DNA from 2 places in the Oscillibacter sp. GMB15532 genome. Region 2 is predicted to be linked to the other one. Evidence: riboswitches for the same ligand, from Rfam matches in the RefSeq annotation. Region 2 holds a riboswitch; the other holds the start of a gene.
What was found. Region 2 has a riboswitch for cyclic di-GMP ahead of ABVS15_RS12050 (recombinase family protein). Riboswitches for the same ligand answer to the same signal wherever they lie in the genome.
Positions count from the first base shown of each region.

Region 1: another riboswitch for cyclic di-GMP. It lies ahead of ABVS15_RS11145 (CAP domain-containing protein); the one in region 2 lies ahead of ABVS15_RS12050 (recombinase family protein).

Region 1 covers NZ_JBEVTO010000008.1:133,178-141,317, forward strand. The annotation lists gene ABVS15_RS11135 (SpaA isopeptide-forming pilin-related protein) at 1-3,407, opposite strand, end outside; gene ABVS15_RS11140 (class D sortase) at 3,808-4,506, shown strand; cyclic di-GMP riboswitch class I at 4,619-4,706, shown strand; gene ABVS15_RS11145 (CAP domain-containing protein) at 4,816-5,361, shown strand; gene ABVS15_RS11150 (helix-turn-helix domain-containing protein) at 5,486-5,848, opposite strand; gene ABVS15_RS11155 (methyl-accepting chemotaxis protein) at 6,107-7,969, shown strand.
Region 2 covers NZ_JBEVTO010000010.1:1,395-9,534, reverse strand. The annotation lists gene ABVS15_RS12085 (sensor histidine kinase) at 1-146, opposite strand, end outside; gene ABVS15_RS12080 (LytR/AlgR family response regulator transcription factor) at 143-859, opposite strand; gene ABVS15_RS12075 (hypothetical protein) at 897-1,112, opposite strand; gene ABVS15_RS12070 (metallophosphoesterase) at 1,198-3,177, opposite strand; gene ABVS15_RS12065 (GHKL domain-containing protein) at 3,338-4,624, opposite strand; gene ABVS15_RS12060 (LytR/AlgR family response regulator transcription factor) at 4,617-5,357, opposite strand; gene ABVS15_RS12055 (recombinase family protein) at 6,169-6,366, opposite strand; gene ABVS15_RS12050 (recombinase family protein) at 6,399-6,986, opposite strand; cyclic di-GMP riboswitch class I at 7,483-7,572, opposite strand; partial or broken gene ABVS15_RS12045 (S-layer homology domain-containing protein) at 7,590-8,140, opposite strand, start outside.

The DNA of each region.
Region 1 (8,140 bases), on a different contig from region 2:
TAGCCGTGGGGCGGCTTTGTTTCCTGAACCTTGAAGACCCATGCGGGCAGGTTGTTGAAAAGAGCTTCTCCGCTGGTATCGGTTTTCCGCTCAACAGCACGCAGCGCTTTACCGCCTGTGCCCTCGTTGAATGCAGTTTCATTCTTTTTGACATTGCCGTTTGCGCTGTTCAGAAGGGCAAATTCCGCACCGGACAGGTCCGTGGACGCAGTGGAGCCGGAGTTGGACGGCGCGGCGTCCGCTAATTTTTTGACGGTAATCTGATTGGCGTACATCCCGCCAATGGCGGAGGCCTCCGTCACATTGATATTGGTGACTTCCTTCCCATCCTTCATTGTGGAATCTTCCAATTCGATTTTGTTGGTGATGCCGTTGGTGGTTTCGTTCTTTTTCAGCGCGGTGTCAAATTGCAGGAGATAGGCGTTGCTGGTGTTATGAGGAAGGTAGAGCGTGAGAACGTGATTCCCGTCTTCGCCGTTATCGGCATAGGTGTAATACGCGCCCGTTTCCGCCGGTGTCTCCGTGGCCAGCTTCTTCAAGGAAACAAAGGTTTTTGCACCGGTCTGATTTCCGTCTTTGTCCACGTTGATTTCGTAAAGCTGGATGGAGTTGTCTCCGAGCACCGGCTGCCGCTCGTCAAGGGTGCTTTCCGGCCGGTCAATCAGCTCAATTTTGGCGTGCAGGGTGTCCGTGACTTTGCCATTTTGCAGAAGAACCTTGGAGGGGTTGATGACTGCCTCCCACGAAATGATTTCGTTGCTGGTGCCGATGGTTTTCTTGGAGATCATGGGATTTTTACCGGTTACGGTGTAGGTGTCCGATTCGGAGCCGCCTCCGAGATTCGTCCAATTCAGCGTTGCTGTATTGGGGAACTTGTGCTGCTTATTCGTGTCCCAGAAGCCGCTGCCGTCTCCGATTTTCTTTAGGAAGTCGTCCGTCACTTTTGTCCAGAAGGTGACGGTGAACTGGGCAGAGGTGGAGGTTGGCAGGGAGATCAGGAAGCCTTTGCTTTCATCCTCGCCGGGATACGCCTCACGCTTGGTCCCGGTCAGCTCGGCGGGAGACGAAAGGCTCACGCCATAAATCAGCTCCGTTTTGACGGATTTCGCGCTGCCGGTCATGGCCTGAATTTCAAACTTGTGGGTTGCATCGACCCACAGCTCCAAGCCCTCTGGAAGTTGATCGGAGATAGTTGCGCCCGTCAGGGGAAGCTGGTTGCGGTTGGCCACCACGGTCCACTGAATGGAGCGGTCGGCCACGTTGTAGCTGGTGCCGCGCTTGTTCAGCATTTCGAGGTTGAATTTTTTCTCGGCAGAGGCTTCGCCGGACTTGGTAAGTCCGAGCCACAGCTCCGTGTTGTTGACGAACGCTTCGGTGGTATTGGGAGAGGTGTGGCCCTTGCCCTTATACAGCTTTTCAAGGCCGCTGTCCGTCACATAGGTGTAGTATTCGATAATATAACTGTCCGTGCAGTCTGCGGTGGAGGGGAGTTCAAGGGTAAACCCGCTCTTGTCCGCACCGCTGGCAGTGAGTGTGGTTGAGCTGCCAGTCTGGGCGGAGCCAGAGAAGGCGGTGTACGTGTCAATGGTGGTAACGGCTCCGCCTGTCGTCTGGCTCTTCACGGTAAACTTGTGGTCAGTGCTGTCTATGAACAGCTCGTGCCCTGCCTGAATGAAATCCTTGACAACGGGGGCCGTCAGCTTCACATGGTTGCTGTTGACGGTGGTGGTCCACTTGATGTAACGGCTGCTTTCGCCCACAAAGTTGGCCGGGTTGGGGCCCGGGGTGGACTTGGCGATGTAGCCGTATTGCTGAGACTCCTTCTTCACCTCGCCCGTGCCGAAGGAGATGGTGGAGCCTCCGTCGCCGTTGGGGTCCCACGTCCACTCAAAGCGCGCGTTGTTGGTGAATTCCAACTGCGTGTTGTTATTAGCCACGGTGTCCCAGTCCTTCACCTTGGTGGAGTAAGTAAGCACCACGGTGTCGCCGGATTGGGGCTGGGGAGAGGCAAACAGATAGGTCAGCGTATGCTTAGGGGCAGTAGGAGGATTGGCCTCAACAAAGCTGTATTTTCCAGGCTCGTCGGCGGTTGTAGGGGAAACGGTGTCAAAAGCCGAGCCGTTATAGCTGTACTGCACAGCGGGAGTTGTGAGAAGCTCCAACTGGGGGTCCATTTCGTCAATAATTTTAGCGTTGGGAAGGGTAATTTTTATTTCGTTGCCATTGGTGTCATACGCCTTGGGGACGTTCACTGTGATTTTCCAGTTAATCCGGCCCTCTTTGTCGGGCTGAACGTTGCCGCCCTCTTTTTGAATGACGGCGCCGGAGGTCAGTTCCTTCTCCGCTTTCAGGGGATTGGTGTCGGTGGAGCTTCTATAAAGCTTGGCGGTATTTTTGAATTTTTCGGAACCAGAGTTGGCGCTGGAATTCAGTTTCGTCTCATAGGTGACGATCTGCTTACCCTCCGTACCTTCGGGGAAGGTGTAGGAAATGGAATTTGTGCCCTTGGCAATGTCCGCTTCGATAATGGTACGGGGCGAGGAATCCGTCAGGCTTTTTACCGTAAAGGAATCTGTGGCATAGGTCTGATTGGCGCTGTATGTATCCTCGAGACGATAGCCAGCAAGGCTGGTCGTGTCGGATTCTGGCGTGACCGTAACGGTCCAGCGGATGTTGCCGCTGGGAAGAAATACGCCGTTTTTATCCAGATTGACCTTGCCCGGGGCCGGTGGGGGATCGTCGGTGTCGCGCTCAATCACGACTGTCTGCGAGCCGAGACTGAAGGAGGTTTCCTCCGGTGCACCGGAGGCGATATTGTTAAAAGTACCGTTGATGGTAATATTGCCCCAGATGCCGTACTGCCCCTCAACGTTGGCGTTGAACACCACGGTGAGCGTGTTTCCGGAAATGGACGCGGTGCCGATGGTTACACCGCTGCCATCTTTTACGGTAATGCCCGATAGGGGCGAGAAAGTAAGCCCCTCGGGCAGCCGGAAGTCGAAAAAGTCGCCCTCCTCGTAGTCATAGGTCATAACGCCGGATTCGCCTTCCTCCAGATGGAAGCCCAGCTTCAGCATCAAATTTGCGCCGGAGGGGGCGTTGTAATAAATGCCGGAAGAGCCGCTGCTTGTGGGCGGAATTTCGTTACCGGTGGCGGGGTCGGTAATTTTGATTTCGCTTTTCTGTTCCGACGGGGTATAATCATTTTCGTGAATGACCAGATACTTCGTATCAGTAAGGTCCTTTAGGGAGCCCCCTGCGACAAGAGGCATCATCATCGATCCTCCGGACGGCGACTCCTGAACAGCCTGAACAAAGTTCAGCGGCAGCAGCTGCATGGCCAGCAGCACTGCCATCAGCAGGGAAAATGACTTCCCTTTTCGTGCTCTCGTGTTTCGTACTCTCATACAACAATCTCCTTCTCTGTGAATCCCACAAAATTTCTTAAAATTATGTCGCCGCACGGCGGCGAAGGCCAGATGCTGTGTTCGGCCGGGGTATCTATTGAAAACGGCTTTTGCCGGAAAGCTCGGATTTTTTAAAGTCTAATATATGAACCGCAAAAAAAGAGGCGAAAGGGGAAGTAAAACGCGGGTATATAGCATTATCCGAAAAGGTGTTTGATATGGAAGAAAAATAAATGCCTTTTCCAAAGTTGAAACACTGGAACGGGTATGATAAAATTTGTGGACCCCCTCTGCGGAGGGAGAGAAAACCGACAAAATGTGTCACTGTTGCGGCGTCCTGCCGGACATGCCGCTTTGCTTTGCCGCCTGGGCGAAAGAAGCACGCTTACGGAAAATACGAATGACAGAGGGAGAGACGATGGGGAAAAGCACTGAAAAGCGCCGAAGAGGCCCGCGCCTGATGATGGTGCTGGGCCTTGTGCTGGTGGCTGTGGCCGTGGCCATAGAGGCGGCGGATTATCCATGGGGGCGGCTGTTCGGGGTTGTCCCCGAAGCGCTGCCGGACCCTGCCCCCATTGTTCTGACCGGCGAGGATGCGGACAGTCTTCTCACCGATGAAGCCGAGCCTGTGCCGGAGGACGAGAGTGGAATTCTTCCCGGGGAGGAGACGGAGGACGGGCCGCCGGAGGCTTATGTCCGGCTGGGGATTCTCAAAATTCCATCACTTGGCGTGTCGCAGCATGTACTGGAGGGCACCGGGCGGCAGATGCGCTACGGCGTGGGTCATGTGGTGGGAACAGCGGGCCTGGGGCAGGAGGGCAACTGTGCCATCGCGGGACATCGGCCCAGTCCCTTCCGGTATCTGGACAAGCTGAGGGAGGGAGACAAGATCACCCTTGGTGAGGGGGAGACGCTGTATACCTATACAGTTTATGAGTCTTTCAGCGTGCTGCCTGAGGAAACATGGGTGCTTTCCGACATCCCCGGGGAGACGGACACACTCACACTCATCACCTGCACGCCCTATTTGGTGTCCAGCCACCGGCTGGTTGTCCGTGCGCGGCTGACCGACACCGGCGTAAATCCCTCCGCGTCCTGATTTGGAAGGGACAAAAAAGGAAAATTTTTTAAAAGATTTTTCAAAAAGCCTTGCATTTTGACACAAAGTCGCGTATACTTTAGAAAACGCATATATACGAATATGATACACAGAACGATAATAGCAAACCATCCGAAAGGATGGGACGCAAAGCCACGGGTCTAAGGTTTTGAAAAAACTATGATAGCCGGGCTGCCGAAATTGATGTCTCATTAGGAATTTAGTGAGTCCTTTTTGGTAGCAATCAAAAAGAGACTCGCTTTTCTTTTAGGCACGATTTCAACTTCTTGCGGAAGGGAGTTTTTAATCGTGAGAAGGCTGAAGAAATTTTGGGCGGTTCTTGCCGCCGCTGCTCTTACCGCCGCGCTTGCCGTTCCGGCGCAGGCTGCTTCCTGGGAAAAGGGAACGAATATGAATACATCCTCCACCGCTGCTGCGGAGAAAAAGGAAGACAAAACCCTCACTGCCGAAGAATTTTCCGCCGAGGTGCTGCGCCTGGTCAACGAGGAGCGCGCCAAGCAAGAGCTGGAACCCTTTGAAGCAGACGCTGAGCTGGCCGAGGTTGCGGCTGTACGCGCCGAGGAAAGCGCCGCCAAGTTTGCCCACGAAAGACCGGACGGACGGTCCGTTTCCACGGCATTTACAGACGAGGACGTCACGTTTATCAAGGTCGGCGAAAATCTGGGCAAGGGACATAAAACGCCGGACGAACTGGTGAAGGCTTGGATGGAGTCCAAGACACACAGGGCCAACATTCTCAGTGAAAAATTTACAGTTGCCGAGCTCGGGTTTTTCAAAAACAGCGCCGGTACAATCCATGCCGCACTCATGTTCCTCACCCCTTCGGAGAGTTGAGGAGCAGGAGCCTTTCGGATTTAAACGGCATAGCGTCCGCTTGGCGCTATGCCGTTTTTCGAGCTCGAAAAACCACGCGGACCGCGTGGTTTTTGATTTGAAAAACTGGTGAAAAACGGTGGATCTACTTTTTTCTACCGTATTTTTCCTTGAGACGCTGCAAGTAGACGTATTCCAGTACCGCCCGTCTCCCGCCTGCCCCCAGGGACAGGACGTAAGAGAGAAGCCCACCTGCTGTTGTACCGTCGATTATCTGCTCCTTCAGGGCGGAAAGGCCGTCTTTGCAGTCGGTTCTTCCCAAAAGATAATCTGTCGATACGTCATAGTAGTCGGCCAAAATGACCAGCGCCCGGATCGGAAGATCGCTTCCTCCCATCTCATACTTGGAATATTGCTGCTGCGTGGTACCAATTAAGCCGGCAATGTCGGATTGCTTTAAATCTTTGTCTTCACGCAGTCCGCGAAGAATTTCTATTGTTGTCCTCATGCATTGCACCTCTGTCGAAAATCATATCAAAACAATGGTAAATATATTGATATATACAATCTATAAGTTTAATGTCAACAAGATTACGCCTTTAAGATGTTCATAATATCTGGCGTGTATGCAGGAAAATTGAGAGCCGGGCAGTTAAGGGACGAGGCCGAGCCCAAAAGGTTCCGCGTTTTCAGGCATTATAAAAATAGACACGCAAATTTAGAGAGAAAAAAGCGCATTTCAACTGCATGGAAGGGGATATTATTTATGGGACGGATCGCAAACATGAAAATTTCCACGAAATTGGTGGCAGGCTTCTTGGCCATAGCGCTTATTGCGGGCGCGGTTGGCATCGTTGGACTTATGAATATCAATGCGTTAGCAAAGTCGGGCAGAATGCTCTACGAGAAAAACACCATGGCGGTTTTGTATTCGGGGGACGCCAATACTTCTTATCAGCGGATTCGGTACAACGTGGCCGAAATGCTGCTGATGCAGGCTGACTCGCTGAGAGACAATTACGTAAAAGAATGCGAGGCACTTCTTAAAATCATTGAAGAGGACATGGCCAACTATGAGGCGGGCATCTCCGAAGATGCCGATCAGGAACTGTTTTTTGACCTGAAATCAGACTGGGTGGATTTCAAGACTTATATGCAGCAGGGCCTTTCCTATGCAAAGGTGGGCCAGTATGACCATGTGCGGCGCGTTTTGCTGGTGGAAGCGAACGCGGTGAGCGGCAGCCTGATGGATTCGTTTACGAAAATCTATGAGTATAACTCCAATCAGGCGGCGGAAAGGGCGGCGGAGAACGATCAGCTTGCGAAAATCTCCAATCTGATTATGCTGTCCGTGATGCTGGTCGCGCTGGTGGTGGCTATTACGCTTGGAGTGCTGCTTGCCCGCGGTATCAGCAAGCCGCTGAATAAAGTCGTGGAGGCTGCCGACAGGCTTGCAAAGGGCGACTTCAATATCGATGTGGCGATCAAATCCAAGGATGAGACTGGAATGCTGGGTCGAAGCTTCACCAACATGTCTGAGACGCTCAAGGCCATTATCGAAGATCTTTCCCGCGGACTGGAGGCATTTGCCGACGGCAATTTTGCGATTGACTCCTCGTCGGACGAAATCTATACGGGTGATTACCGTCCGCTGCTGGACAACACCCGGAAAATGAGGGACAAGCTCAGTGTTGTGCTGCGGGGTGTCAGTACGGCGGCGGAGCAGGTGACGGTCGGCGCCGATCAGGTGTCCGGCGGGGCGCAGGCGCTGGCCAGCGGCTCCACCGAGCAGGCGGCCACTGTCGAGGAGCTGAACGCCTCGATTGCGCAGGTTGCCGAACAGGCTGAGAATAACCTTGCTACCATCAAGACTGCCGCCGGACATATTGAGCAGGCCGTCGGAGGAGTGAAGGGGAGCAACGAATATATGCACCAGCTCTCCACGGCAATTGGAGAAATCAGCACATCCTCCAACCAGATTGTGAGCATTACCAAGGTCATTGAAGACATTGCTTTCCAGACCAACATTCTGGCGCTGAATGCCGCCATCGAGGCTGCCCGGGCAGGCAACGCGGGCAAGGGCTTCGCCGTTGTGGCCGACGAGGTGCGCAACCTTGCCGGAAAATCTGCCGAGGCCGCCCGCCGGACGGCGGATCTGATTGGAGTTGCCGTGGCCACTGTGGCCCGGGGAACGGAAATCACCGAGAAGACGGCGCTGGAGCTGCGCAACACAGAAGTAAGCGCACAAAAGGTGGCCGAGAGCTTTGGCCTGATTGAACAGGCTTCCATGCAGCAAACTGACTCCATTGAGCAAATTCGGGACGGGCTGAACCAGATTTCTGCCGTGGTGCAGACCAACGCCGCCACAGCGGAGGAAAACTCCGCCACCAGCGAGGAGATGTCCGCTCAAGCAGTCACCCTGCGTCAGGAAGTGGGTCGGTTCAAGTTAAAAGAGGAGAGAGTCGACTTCCTCCGGGACGTGGAAAGCACCCCGACGTCCGATGCGTCCGACGGGGACGGCATGTCCGATGCGGACGGAGCGGCCCCCAATGCCGACGGTGCAGCGGCTCCCGATGCGGACATGGAAAGCAAGGCCACGCCTGCCAATTTACCCGCGGGAAAATATTGACGCAAAGGAAACGGAGAGCCGCGGGCGCGGACTTTCGGGTCTGGCCATTGCTTTGAAAAATGAGCGCCCGGTTTTCTTACAAAGTACTTAGAATACGTCTTTTGCACAGAAATGTATCACAAAAACCCGTTTCCAACCGGAAACGGGTTTTTGTTGTTTGGTGCGTGTGCC
Region 2 (8,140 bases):
AACTCAATTTGCGCTTTTACGCCGTCCATCGAGAGGCGCAGCAGCTCATCGTAAAGCTTCAAATTGGATTCCTCTGCCCGCATTTCAGAATGAACCGCAAACTTTTGTCTGAAGCGGCGGATGCCCTCCCATATCCCCACGGTCATAGCGATCCACCTACCCCCGCCACGGATTTCAAATAATCATAATAACGCTTGCGAAGCTCTGGAAAATCCCGCTTGCGAATTAGTACCGGACGGTCAAGGCTCGTGATAAAGGTCTCATTCTCCAATCTGCAGACGTAGCGAAGATTGACGAGATAGCTCTGGTGACAGCGCAGAAAAGAGGAGCCTTTCAGACGCTGCTCCACGGTATCCAGCTTCTCCCGCACCCGTGCGCTGGTTCCGTCCCGGAGGTGAAGGGTAACGTTTTTAAGGTCGCTCTCAGCAAATACGATGTCCTCCTGCACAAAGAGACGGCCGGCCAGAAAAATGCTGCGGGGCTGGTAACCTTGGAGGAACCTCTGCATCAAGGCTTTCAGCTTGCCCTGCGGGACAGGCTTGAGCAGATAGGAAAACGCCTCCACTTCATAGCTTTGTACCGCAAAGTCCGGAGAGGAAGTGAGAAAGACAATGGGTGCCGCAACCCTTCTGGCCCTTAAAACCCTGGCTACATCGAAGCCGTTGGAACGCTCCATGTAAATATCGAGGAAAAAGAGCTCTACTTCGGAGAGGAGTTCCGGTTCCATGGCGAGCAGAAGCTCACCGTCCTCTATTAAATCGATTTCGGCACCCAAGCCGTTTTCGACTGAAAATGCCTGTAAAGCCTGACACAGCGATTTTCTGTCATGAGCGCTGTCATCGCAAATAGCAATGTGCATCGATAACTCCTCCTTCCCGTTTGAATTTTCTACCATCTTATCTTGATATCTTTTTCGGCCAATAGCATACGCCCACATCCAATGAGCGTGGCCTGTCCAGATGAAAGTCGGCGCACCGGCAGTACCAGCACTGCCGCAGTCCCTCGGGCGCGCCGGCCCTCGGCTCAAAGACCGGGCAAACCTGCTTGGGCCACACATTTCCCTCTGTATTGGGGGCAAGGAGCGGCACATCCTCACGCCTGCGCTTTTCCATTCCATCACGCTCCTTCCGGCAAGAGCACAAGCGACATCCCGAAGCATTCGGAATGTCGCTTGTGCTTGAGTATCATATCCGAATTTTAATTACCAAGACTCTTGATGGCATCAATTATGGGGAGCAGCCGGTCTGTTGCAATTCCCTCCAGCTCTGTGACAGGAATATCAAACAGCCAATAGTCTCCGCTTGCATGGTTTTCACCCTCGCACCATACATTTAAGTTACCGCCATCGCCAAAGTAAAACTGAGTTGCAAAGCCTTCTGCGTCGATGCTTTCCGCAAGCTTTTGATAGGCCGCTGTTTTAACTTCTTCGGGCACTCCACCCTCGACTCCCGCCGCTGCAAAACCAAATTTTTTGTCTAATATCAACTGCTTAAATGCGGCTTTGTCCTTTATAAAGCCCCATAGATTTTCTGAATCCGTTTCACCCGTAGCTAAGCTGAAAAGCTGGGTGCGTATGGAGCTAACCGGGTATGCCGCTCCCGCCGTATACGCCGTGTCGTAGGTTCTAAGGCTCAGCAAATCGCCGTCCAGCACTTCAAAAACAGGCATAATATCGTAAGTGGTATCTTTTTCGGAAGAAGAGGCTGGTGCAAGGCAAAACTCTTTCATCGCCTGATTCAGCTTTTCCTGCACAGTCGTATCGTTTAAGCCGCTTACCTCTACATAGCGTGCCTGTGTGTTTTCATCGCCGTAATTTTCAAGCGCTTTGGTATCAAAGGACACATTGTCCGATGAATCTGCGGAGGATGCCGCTTCGGCTTCTGCTGCTTTGCTGACACTAGCGGCTATATCCGTCAAAGAGCCGTCCTCGTTGTACATATACAGTGCGGGGGTGGTTTTCTCGCCGGTGGTAATGACGGCAAAGGTACGGGTAGCATCCGGATAGTCGGTGTTATGGTCAATCCATGTGCCCTCGTTAATGTAGTATTTTCCGTTGTCCATAGCACGATATGAGGGTACATGTGTATGACCGAACACTACCACGTCCACGTTTTCGTCCGGATTTTCCAGATACTGCGCCTTTGCCTGTCTGAAATAGTACTCCCAGTCCACGGCTCCGGCGACTGCTTCAACAAAGCTGTTGGGAACCTTGACCTGATTGACTCTCTGACGTTCCGCCCATGTGCGCTGAATATTCTTGAACAACACCGGCGCGGAAATAGTTCCGTCCGCCTGCTGGGCAGGATAAAAGTCCAGATAAGTATAGGAATCGTCAAAGCCATCCATGTGCATATCAAATATTTTTTCCTCAAGACCTTCGTTGGGTGTCATTCTTGTGGAAATACTTTTAAGGAGCGAATAATACAGATAAGCACCATACTGGTCAGCATCGGATTTGTCGGGAACCGTTGTTACCACAGGTAAATTCTTTTCTACTTTGGGGCGCCCCTCCAATACCCATGTAGCGGCATAACGTGCGTAAAAATAGCCAGCCGGCAGCATGGTATCGTTATTACCCACCAACTCTGCGTTGGTTACTGTATCCGGTGCTGAAAATACATCGTAACGGTGGCCGTGCTCAATTGCAATTTCGTTTCGGTCTCCTGTGTAATAGGTTCCCAGCCCTTTGGCATCCCGAACCTGTACAATTTTGGGGATTGCCTCCTGTAAAACTGCATCCCCCTGCGTCATATCGTGATTGCCAGGTATGTAGACCAGCTTGATTCCGCTGTCAGCTACTTTGTTCAGTTCATCAATGACCCCCTGATTGTTGGCAATGACGTCCTTGTAAAATTGTTGCACATCGGTATAGCTGGGGTAATCCACCGGCAGAAACCATTCATCCAGAAAATCACCGTCGATGACCAGCTCCCGCACATCCTTTGTGCTTTGCAGCCGCTTTAAGAAATCAATCAATATTGGACGGTTCGCCACATTTTCGGCATACTTGTCATCCACTCCGATGTGAACATCGCTTATGACCACAATCTTGTTTCTTGTACTCCCAGCCTCCCACAAAGCAGACGCACTGCTTTTTTGCGCACAGCCGCTTGTGAACAGAGCCAAAGAAATGACCATACTGGACGCCAGCAGCAATGAGAGAATTTTTGCTTTCATATTCGTTTCCTCCTACAAGTTGATATTTTTAAAATTTCTATTGTGAGAATATCCCGAAAAGCAAAAAAAATGAGCCTTTACACTTAAAAGGCTCATTTTTACACTTAAAAAAAGCTATTCACTTAAAATTTGCTCTTGACAAACAGGAAGCAGAGTGATTTTACACCAAAATGCGTACACGAAAAATACCTTTTTCGATTTTATACAGCAGTTCGCCATCATACTTTTTCACAAAGGCAATCACGCCTTTGCTGCCGATTCCATGTCCTTCTTCACGTGCAATCGGATAACCACTTTCATTCAATACGGTATCCTCCGTGCAGGGATTTTCCATTTCCAGCAACAGCCGTCCCACGCTCCGGCAGGTAAAGCGGAGATATGGAGAACAATTTTGCGGCAGCTTTCCACAGGCACGGATTACATTTTCCAAAAGGTTTGAAACCACCATGGAAAGCTCTAAGGAGTCCACAGTCAGGTCTCTTGGAATATCCAGTTCAATCTCTGTGGATATACCCGCCTGATCCGCAAGCCCTGCATAGTGGCAGACGGCGGCATTTACAGCTGGATTTTCACAATAAACCTTACTGATCTTGTGTGCCGTTTGATTTTGATTTTTTAGCAAAACAACCGCTTCATCGCTTTTTTTCTGCTCCAAAAGCTCCAGAAGCACATTGTTGAAGTGACGGCGGTCATGCGCAGCGCGGCTGTTCTGGGCCGATACTTCCTCCATCAACTCCAACCGCTGCGACATATTGCCAGCGGCCAGTTGCAGGTACTCCCGTTCCGCCTGCATTTTTCGGTTTTCCTCTTTGACCCGAAACTCTCTCTGAAGATTCTTAAGAGAAAGTAAAATGGAACCATAGGAGGCAAGTCCAATAAAAATCACCAAAAGCAGTGGTATGGCCTGTTCGGTCAGCATCGCCACAACGTCATTCGCAGTTAGAACATAATAGTTGAAGGTAATGTAAAGTCCCAAGGCCACGGCAAAATATGCCGTCCAATGCTCCACCGCCTGTCGATACAGCGGACGCACATAACGCCATAAAACCAGCAGAAAAGCACCAAACAGAAGTATGCGCAGCAATGAATTCGCATAGGGAGGATAAGGTAAATGTCTTGAGCCCTGGAAGCTTAAAATAATTACGGTATCGCTTATATTTTGAACGGTAATATACGAAAACAGCCACTGCATAAAGTTGTCCTTGAACATTGGACGCACCGCAAAACAAAGCACCGCAAACAGGATAATATCAAGCTTTGAAAGCAGTGTCAGGTTTCCGCTGACATAGCAGTAAATAGCGGTACCTAAATCGGCAGCAAGAACACCGAGCATGGTCAGCAGCGTGGCTTTTTTAGAATACTTCGGCTGCAAAAGGGATGTCATCAGCAGGACATTGGCAGTAGTTGAAATGATTGCTCGTAACAGGTCTGGTATGAGTTCAGTCATCACTGCGCCTCCTTGCCATAAGATAGTCCATATAAGTATCCCGTACAGCCGCATATTGCTTAACGGCAATGGGAATCATCTTGCCGTCGCATAATGTAAAGCTATCCTTGGCAAAGCGCTCCACCCGCCGCAGATTGACCACAAATGAAGTATGACATTGCAAAAAATGCCTGTCCTTCAAAATAAGTGAGGTGTATTCCGTAAAATTCTCTCGAATCGTTCGGCTTTGCACCTTCTCTCCGTTTGACAGCCAAAATAAGACTGCATGATTACTATACTCACAGCATAAGATTTCTGACAGTTTTATTACCCGTAAGCTATCCGCAGTTTTAACCGCAAAAGTCTGTTCCTCGGCAAGGTCTGCCTTTGAGATGGCGAGGGTCAATGTATCAAACAGCGTCTGCTTTTCGACGGGCTTCACAAGATAATTGATAGGACTTGCGGCATAGGCCTGCAAAGCAAACTGCGGCTCGGTAGTGGCATAAATAATTTGCGCTTCACGGTCAAGACGTCGAATTTCCTTGCCAAGCTCAATGCCGCTGACCATAGGCATAACAATATCCAATATGTAAAGATGGAAACTTTCGGACTCAATGGCGGTGAGCAATTGATCTGGGTGAGAAAAGCTTCTCACCTCGGCCTCCAATGTATGAGTGTCAAGGTATTCTGTTATGTGTTCATTGATGATTGCCAATTCCTTCGGCTGATCATCACAGATGGCTATACGCAGCATAGGCTTCACTTCCTTATGGTATTTTCTTTTCTGGGATCAGTAGGCTTTTGTGCATCAGCGGGAATAGCCCAAGAACGCCCGAAGCGGGAGACCCCCGGAATGCGTCCAGCTTGGCAGTATTGATGTACGCGCCGTTCCGATACGCCCCATTTGTATGACGCTTCTCGCGCCGAGATATATCCCTGCAAACTGCTCAAGCATTTCACCTCCGTGCAGATATAAAAAGACACTATATATTATATACGAATATCAGTATAGTTTCAATGACATACACAAAAAGTTATTCCTCGGTTAGTCAAGAAACGATGGAAATGTCGATTTCAATAATCGTGGATAATTTTGTGCTCGCGTGAGCACAATAGGTCAGCCAAGTATTCCAGTCGGCGTGACCAAGCCATTCCGAGACGAGTGTCAAGCGCAACGCCGAATAGTTCACCGATCAATAGAAACGACCAACCCCGCTTCTCGTATCTTTATAAAAATTGTGGTCCGAAGGCTCAATTATATCTTTTGTTCCGATTAAACCGGCGAGCAATGCAAATGGGCTGATGTCAAGTAAGGTCGCAAAAATATTTTAGTTTTTTTAAGAAACGCCGCTCCTAAGTGAAAGCGGTGTTTCTTCTGTAAAGATCACTGTCCATACGTGGGCAATCCGTTATAATAAGCGCTATGCCCATCTCAATAAGCCGATTCGTCCAATCACGATTCAGGATAAAACTCCGGGCAATGCGCTGTTTGATCTCATAATTTGCCGTGGTGCTGATGCCCTGGGTCAGAACGCCGACATACAAATCGTTTCTAAGAATGCGTCCTACCGCCACCGCTGTCCACTTGGAGCGCGCGGCCTTGCCAAATACCGTGGTGTAGTTGGAGCCGCACTGCTTTTTATATTCCAGCGGCGAGGGGACCCCAGGGTGTTCAGCTTATCGGCGATGTCCTGGGCGCTTTGCCTCTCAATCTTCCATTGGAAAATGTCCCGGACGATGGGAGTGGCATTTTCGTCAATCACAAGCTGGTTGCGGCCGGTTTCATCCTTTGCTTTCAGATACCCGAAGGCCGCAAAGGAGCCGATGTATTCCCCGTTTTGACGGCACACCTCAAACTGGCTGCGGATTTTTTCGAGATATCCGCACAATAGGTATCGTTAATCAGATTTTTGAACGGAATAATCAGGCTGTCGGTCTGCGCGTTGTGATGCTTGCTGTCGTAGGCGTCGTTGATGGCGATAAAGCGTACATTCATAAAGGGGAAAAAGCGTTCCAGCAGCTTGCCGGTTTCAATGTAGTTCCTGCCAAGCCGGGACAGGTCTTTCACAATAACGCAGTCGATCTTACCGCTGCGAATGTCCTCCATCATGCGCTGAAAGCCGGGGCGGTCAAAATTCACGCCCGAATAATCGTCGTCCTCATAGATTTCTTTAATTTCAATATCCGATTTATCCTGCGCAAACGCGCGGATCAGTTCCTTTTGGTTGGCGATACTGTCCGATTCCTCTTTGTCGCCGTCCTTGCGCGAAAGCCTGACATAGCGGCCCGCGCGGGATACTTCCAAGCCGGTTTGGGCATAAGTGCCGAAACGGGCATAAAGAGCTGCCGTTGGGGCAGCTCCGCTTATGGCTGTATGATTCATTTTTATCACTCCCGATTATTTTTTGCTCCGAAAAAGCGGGTCAACAATCGGGCTACGCGAAGTAGTCCGGCTCCTTATTCTCCTGTATGAACCGCGCGACCACGGCAAGAGCACTGGAGGCTTGCTACAAGGCTCACTGGCGATTACCTTGACCGGACTTTCACCGGCAAGCTGATGACAGCTTTCAGAACACACGACTTTCACCCTTGAGAGTGTGCCCATGCCGGGCACACTAAAAAAAGTCAGTAGATTGCCAATGGCAAAATACTGACTTTTTTACAATCTGGATATGAAATTGTATGTAAAGGAAATGGTAGATATAAAGTCCACCGTCTTTATTTCCACCTCATATCAAAACAAGAAGTTTTCATAGAAGCATCCCTTTCGCCATAGCGCATAGCAAAGTCAAAGTATCTGGATGCCATATATTCCGTTAAAAACCGTAAGAAATGACAAAGGCGCACCCTCTGTTTGGAGAGGGCACGCCCTTGTGGGTTTTGGCAGCCAGACTATCATAGCGCCCTAAGACACCTTAGACCCTCGGCTTTGCGTCCCCCGATTTTAACCGGGTTTGCCCATAGCTCTATTGATTTGTTGTTTCTGTTACTTTTCCGGCACTCGAAGTACATCGCCGGGGTAAATGATAGAAAACCGGCTCTTGTTATTCAGCCGTTCCAACTCGGACATTGTGCATCCCAGCTTGTGTGCAATGAGCCAGAAGCTGTCGCCCTTTTGTACGATGTAGGTTGTATAGCGGAGATTTTTGGGTACATCCGCTGTCACGCCGTACTGGTCAAAGGTATAGGCGCCACCATCAATGTCCTGCTTGCCGGTGAGGGGTTTGCCATCCTTGAAGTACATCCATTTGCCGGAATCGTTCATGGTCCAGCCCTGCGCCGTGTCACTGGAAATTGCCAGCTCCACAAAGCGGCGCAGTACAGCAGACACCTCGGCTCTTGTGGCTGTACCCTGCGGGTCAAAGAGATTGCCGTTTTTGCCGCTGATAACCCCTGCCATCTGCATTTGCTTCACGGCTTCCTTGGCATAGGCACTGATCTTGCCATTGTCAGCGAAGATGTTTTCGACATGAACTTTCGGTAGAGTATAACCGATGGTCTTGGCATAGTTGCTCATAATGACCGCCATCTGCTCAC